2 linked regions of the Mesorhizobium onobrychidis genome follow. The protein of the gene in region 2 binds, or shares a complex with, the protein of the main gene of each other region. Links are inferred from orthologs where the notes say so. Each region holds a gene or a part of one and is shown on either strand. Other genes may lie near its edges.

Evidence for each region. The genes of interacting proteins can lie anywhere in the genome.
Region 1: the proteins of IHQ72_RS25100 (region 2) and tldD are in contact, whole or in part, in a solved structure (PDB 5NJ9), measured with the Escherichia coli proteins. The link is inferred for Mesorhizobium onobrychidis from one-to-one orthologs.

What each region holds. Positions count from the first base shown.
Region 1 is NZ_CP062229.1:5,976,702-5,979,820, reverse strand. What follows is about bases 1-2,921. They hold tldD (metalloprotease TldD), read right to left. Parts: upstream 2,207-2,921; coding sequence 794-2,206; downstream 1-793. Other genes in these bases: IHQ72_RS29510 (invasion associated locus B family protein), read right to left, coding at 2,792-2,921; IHQ72_RS29515 (GNAT family N-acetyltransferase), read right to left, coding at 2,290-2,781; IHQ72_RS29530 (RES family NAD+ phosphorylase), read left to right, coding at 1-479. Outside these bases: more of IHQ72_RS29510, read right to left, coding at 2,922-3,119. UniProt on the Escherichia coli protein: Metalloprotease involved in CcdA degradation. Suppresses the inhibitory activity of the carbon storage regulator (CsrA).
Region 2 is NZ_CP062229.1:5,046,767-5,049,926, forward strand. Bases 151-3,090 are described here. They hold IHQ72_RS25100 (TldD/PmbA family protein), read right to left. Parts: upstream 2,323-3,090; coding sequence 979-2,322; downstream 151-978. Other genes in these bases: IHQ72_RS25095 (3'(2'),5'-bisphosphate nucleotidase CysQ), read right to left, coding at 183-992; IHQ72_RS25105 (glycosyltransferase family 2 protein), read left to right, coding at 2,761-3,090. Also shown: IHQ72_RS25090 (DUF4170 domain-containing protein), read right to left, coding at 1-106; more of IHQ72_RS25105, read left to right, coding at 3,091-3,160.

The sequences.
Region 1 (3,119 bases), 930 kb from region 2 along the record:
GTGCCTTCGTGCCGCGTTGGGCGCATCTGCCGCTTTCCGGCGAAGGAGCGGCCCGCTTTGGCGGTCGCTGGAATCCGGTGGGCACCCCGGCGATCTATGCCGCGCGGGAATTGTCCACTGCTTGGGCGGAGTACAATCAGGGCTTTGTCCAGCATCCGGCGCTGATTGCGCAGCTCGAACTTTCAGGCGCGCGGCTGGCCGACCTGACGGACGCTGACGTGCTGACCAAGTTCGGCGTCACGGCAGACATTCACCGATGTGAATGGCGCGACATCATGGATCAAGGCCTGGTGCCTGACACGCACACGCTGAGAGATCGCCTGATTGCCGATAGGCAGCACGGTGTGATCTACCCGTCCTTCATGTCGCCGGGCGGCACTTGCGTCGCCCTCTGGCGATGGAACGAGAGCAACGCACCCCGTCTGAAGATCATCGATCCCGACCATCGCTTGCCGAAAACGCCGGCTTCATGGCTTTAGCGTAGTTCGAACTGGCCGCGCCGCCGCGAGCACACCTACGTCCATTTCTTTCAGCGTCTTCGGCCTGCCGCTATGCGGCAGGGACCCGAACACGTCCTCCGGCCGCGTGGCGGTAAACGCCGACACAGGCTTTAGCAGCACGCCTCCGGGGTGTCCTCGACCAGAAGGCGTGTGCCGGCCCCCCATTGCCTCCGCTCGCGGATCGCGCTGGGCAGGGTGACCTGCCCCTTGGTCGAGACAGTGGTCATGAGCCTTTCCGGGTTAGCCATAGGCGCATCCTCTGAATGTAAGACAAAACCAGCCGGCAGCTTCTATCAAACCCGCGTTCCACCGACCGTCATCTGGTTCATCCTGAGATGCGGCTGGCCGACGCCGACCGGCACGCCCTGGCCGGCCTTGCCGCACATGCCGATGCCGGTATCAAGCTTCATGTCGTTGCCGATCATCGAAACCCGATGCATGGCATCCGGCCCATTGCCGATCAGCATGGCGCCCTTGATCGGCTGCGTCACCTTGCCGTTCTCGATCATGTAGGCCTCCGTGCAGCCGAACACGAATTTGCCCGAGGTGATATCGACCTGGCCGCCGCCGAAGGAGACGGCATAGATGCCGTTCTTGACCGAGGCGATGATTTCGTCCGGCTCCATGTCGCCTGAAGTCATGTAGGTGTTGGTCATACGCGGCATCGGCTGGTGCGCATAGCCTTCGCGCCGTCCGTTGCCGGTCGCGTTCATGCCCATCAGCCGGGCGTTCTGGCGGTCTTGCATGTAGCCGACAAGCTTGCCGTCATCGATCAGCACGTTGCGGGCCGACGGCGTGCCTTCGTCATCGACTGTTAGCGAGCCACGCCGCTCGGCCATGGTGCCGTCGTCGACGACGGTGACGCCCTTAGCGGCCACCTGCTGGCCCATCAGCCCGGCGAAGGCCGATGTCTTCTTGCGGTTGAAGTCGCCTTCCAGCCCGTGGCCGACGGCCTCGTGCAGCATGACGCCCGGCCAGCCGCTGGACAGCACGATGTCGAAGGTGCCGGCCGGGGCCGGGATGGCCTCGAGGTTGACCAGCGCTTGCCGCAGCGCTTCCTTGGCGGCGTGCTTCCAGCTCTCCTCGACCAGGAATTCGCCAAAGCCTTTGCGTCCGCCCATGCCGTAGGAGCCGCTCTCCTGGCGGTCGCCATTGCCGACCACCACCGACACGTTGATCCTGACTAGCGGGCGGATGTCGCGCACCATCTGGCCGTCGGCGCGCACGATCTCGACATGCTGCCAGGAGGCGGCGAGCGACGCCGTCACCTGTCGCACGTGCGGATCCTCGGCTCGCAGCCACGCATCGATTTCCTGAAGGAGTTTGGCCTTGGCCTCGAAGGAGGGCGAGGGGATCGGGTTCTCGTCGCCATAGAGATGGCGGTTGGTGCGGGCGGGAGCCGCAGCAAGCGTGCCGGAATAGCCGCTCTTGACCGTCGAGACGGCGTCGGCCGCGCGCAGCAGCGATGCTTCGGAAAGATCGCTGGAATGCGCGTAGCCACTCGCTTCCCCGGCGACGGCGCGCAGGCCAAAGCCTTGGTCTGTGTTGAAATTGGCGGTCTTCAGCCGGCCATTGTCGAACATCAGCGCTTCGCTTTCGCTGTATTCGAGGAACAACTCGCCGTCGTCGGCGCCGTTGATGGTCTCGGCGACAATCTGCTTGATGCGATCGTCGGAAATGTCGAATTGGCCGATGAGGCTGTTCATGGCGCGGGCCCTTCAATAAGCAATTTACTGCATGTAGGCGCCAGGGCGCCGTTCGGCAATCTTCACGATGGAACGCTGCGATCCTAAGTCAAACGGCGTGCCATCACGATTTCGTCGATCTCCCGGCCTTCATGAAGAAAGCCGGCAGGTATGCAGCCTATTTCGTGAAAACCTTCTCGTTGATAAAACCGGATGGCCGCTAAATTTTCGGCGCTTACAGCCAACTCGACCTGCCTTATGCCCAATGCTCGGGCGTGATCGAGCAGCAGATTGAGCATCCCGACGGCGTATCCGCCGCCTCGCTCGCTGTCGCGCAAATAGACCATGATGACGCTCGCGCGGTGCGCCATCTTGCTGGCCCGCTGCCGCTTCAGGCCCATTATGCCGACAGGCTCCTCGCCGCGAAAGCTGACGACGACCGGGTTGTTCGTCAGGCGCCGCCGCCATTCCTCGTCGGGGAGATTCTCCCATTCCGCCGCGCTGCTGGCGAAGGCCTCGGGCGCAGCGCGCAAAGCCTCCAGGCGAATTCGCTTGAAGGTCTCGAAGTCGTCAGGATCGAGCAGTTTTAAAGTCAAACGTGCAGTCTCAAGGCAGGGCGGCGAAACCGTCGGCGAAACCCTTGAGCTCGACCGGAATGCCGATGCCTTCCTCCGGCGTCTGGAAGACGATGAAGGTGGCCGACGTTCCGGTCTTCAGCGTGTCGAGCAGCGGCTTTTCGAGAATGACCTCGGCATAGCAGCCGTCCTGGAAGCAGCGCACGAAATAGGCGCGGCCGATGTCCTTGCCGTCGACATTGAGGCCGAGTCCGTTGGGCAGCAGCACACCGAGCGGCGCCAGCACGCGCAGGATTTCGGCCTTGTTGTCGGCGGTGCGCAGCACGACGACGGAAAGCCCCATCTCGGGACGGTCCTCG
Region 2 (3,160 bases):
CGATGTCGAGCGCGTCGAGATCACGGAATTCTGTCCCGCCCAGCGTCTTCAGTTCGCCGCCGAACACCAGGTGCAAAAGCTGCTTCTTTCCGTCTTCCGCGGTCATGTCGGTCCTTCACATATCGTGAGTTTGTGACAGGTCTAGACCAAAGCCGCCGACTTTGGAACCATTGATGATATGTTCAACCGTCCAGCCCTGCGACGACGGCGGAGAGGACGGCGAGCAGTTCGCCGCTGCCGGCAACCAGCGCGCCGTGGTGGATCACTTCGCCGGCATAGCGCGGTGCGCGACCCCTCTGGTCGAGCAATGCGCCGCCGGCCTCGCGCAGGATGAGATCTGCCGCGGCGATGTCCCAGTCATGTGCGTTGGGTTTGACGAAGGTCGCGTCGAGCCTGCCATTGGCGACCATCGCCAGCCGGTAGGCGAGCGAGGGAATATAGGGCACGCGGCCCAGCCGGCCCTGCCATTCCGCCGGCATCAGGGCGATCAACGGCTTCGGCCCACCAATTTCGACCATCGCTGCCGGGCGGCGCACGGCAATGCGACGGCCATTCAGGAACGCCCCCTCACCGGGCAGCGCCCAATAGGTCTCCTCCGTGGCGGGACATTCGAGCACGCCGGCAAGCGTGCGGCCGTCCTCGACCACCGCGACGCTGACGCACCAGGAGCGCAGGCCTTCGAGGAAGCCGCGCGTGCCGTCTATCGGATCGACGACGAAGGTGCGGCGGGCGGCAAGCCTTGCCGGATCGTCGGCCGTTTCCTCCGACAGCCAGCCATAGTCCGGCCGCGCTGCAAGCAAGGTTTCGCGCAGATAAGCGTCGGCGGCGTGATCGGCCTCGCTCACCGGCGAGGTGCCGCCCTTCATCCAGACTTGCGGATTGTTGCCGAAATAGCGCATGGCGATGGCACCCGCCTCGCGGGCAGCGTCGCGCAGCAGCGGCAGATCCTCGCGAGCCCCGGCGGCGGAAGTGACCTGGTCAAGCTCCAGCAAGGGTCATGCCTTCGATCAGCAGCGTTGGTGCGGCGGTGCCGAAATTGCGATCGAGATCGCGCGCCGGAACCATGTTGAGAAACATGGTCTTCAGGTTCGAGGCGATGGTCACTTCCGCGACCGGATAAGCGAGTTCGCCATTCTCGATCCACAAGCCGGAAGCGCCGCGGCTGTACTCGCCAGTCACCATGTCGACGCCCTGGCCGAACACTTCGGTGACGTAAAAGCCTGATTTGAGCGACTTGATGAGGTCCTCGGGCGTCCGCTCGCCCGGCTCGATGGCAAGATTGGTCGACGACGGCGAGACGGAGGAGCCGTTGCGCGAGCCGCGCCCGTTGGTGGTCAGCCCCAATTCCCGCGCGGCCGAGGTCGATAGGAACCAGTGGTTCAAAACGCCCTTCTCAACCATGAGCAGCTTTTCGCCCTCGATGCCTTCGCCGTCGAACGGGCGCGACGCCTGGCCACGGAGCCGGAGCGGCTCGTCGGTGACGGTGATCGCGACCGCCGCTACCTGCTTGCCCATCATGTCGCGCAGAAAGCTGGTCTTGCGCGCGACCGACGCGCCGTTGATGGCGCCGGCAAGATGACCGGCGATGCCGCGGGCGACGCGCGGGTCGAACACCACATCGACCGGCCCAGTCGCCGCCTTGCGCGCGCCGATGCGCCGCGCGGCGCGTTCGCCGGCCTTGCGGCCGATGTCTTCGGGTGCGTCGAGATCGGAGAAATGCTGGCGCGATGAGAATTCATAATCGCGCTCCATGCCGGTGCCCTCGCCGGCGATGACGCTGGTCGAGCGCGAAAAACGCGAGGCGACATAGTGGCCGACAAAGCCGTGCGAGGTGGCGAGCACCAGCCCGCCAAGCCCGGCGCTGGCGCCGCTGCCGGCCGAATTGGTAACGCCCTTGACGGCAAGGGCCGCCGCTTCCGCGGCCAGCGCTGCTTCCTTCAACTGGTCGGCGGAGACTTCCGTCGCGTCGAACAGATCGAGGTCGCGCGGCTTCCTGACCAGCAGGGCTGGATCGGCGAGGCCCTGATAGGGATCTTCGGGCGAGACTTTCGCCATTGCTACGGCACGCTCGGCCAGTGCTTTCGGATCCGACGCGGCCGTCGCCGAGACGTTCGCAACCCGCTTGCCGACGAAGACGCGCAGCGAGACATCCTCGCTCTCGGACGCCTCGGTACCCTCGACCTTGCCAAGCCGCACCGACACGCCGGTCGAACGGCCGCGCACCGCAACCGCGTCGGCGGCGTCGGCGCCGGCCCGTTTGGCAGCCTCGACCAGGGCCGCAACGCGGTCGGTCAATTTCGCTGGGTCCAGCGTATCGGTCATGCGCGTGATCCTGTTTTTCCGCCGGCTATAAGGGGCGGCCGCTCCGCACCATCTATTGTTCCGATGAGGCTTGTGCAATGGCAGAAGTGGCAAACGGGGCAGATCGGCCAGCAGACACCCGGTTTTGGGCGGCATGATCGGAGCGGGTCCTCAAAGGCTGCTTCGGGGCGAATTCGGACTGGCCGATGGCCCATTGACGCCGTGCTCCGACCACATGCGGACGTTCGATTGCGGTAACGCCTTTGTCCTTTCCCACGCATGATCGGCACCTGCCCGAAACCGCTAAATTTAGCGATTTCTTGTGTGTCCTTGGAACTTTGTAGCTTGCGTTCCATTTTCAACCGCATGCGAGACTCTGTGATCCAAAGCATCAGGACTGCGGTGAACGTGTCGCCGCCGCGGTATTCGCTGGTCCTTCCCATATACAATGAAGAACAGGTGCTGCCTCGACTGATCGAGCGGATCAACTCCCTGATCTGCAGGTTGGATGGAGAGGCTGAGGCGATCTTCGTCGATGACGGAAGCCTCGATGGAAGCGTCGAATACCTTCGAAACATGGTCGCCGTCGAGCAGCGCTTCCGGCTGATCGAGCTTTCCCGCAATTTCGGCCACCAGGTCGCGATCACGGCCGGCATGGACGCTGCTGCGGGTGATGCCGTCATCGTCATGGATGCCGACCTGCAAGACCCGCCGGAGGTGGTTCTCGATCTGGTGGCGAAGTGGAAGGAAGGCTTCGAGATCGTCTATGCCCGCCGCGTCAAGCGTGAGGGCGAATCCTGGTTCAAGCGCTTTACGGCGAGTCTCTTCTACCGTCTGCTGGAGAAAATGACGTCGGTCG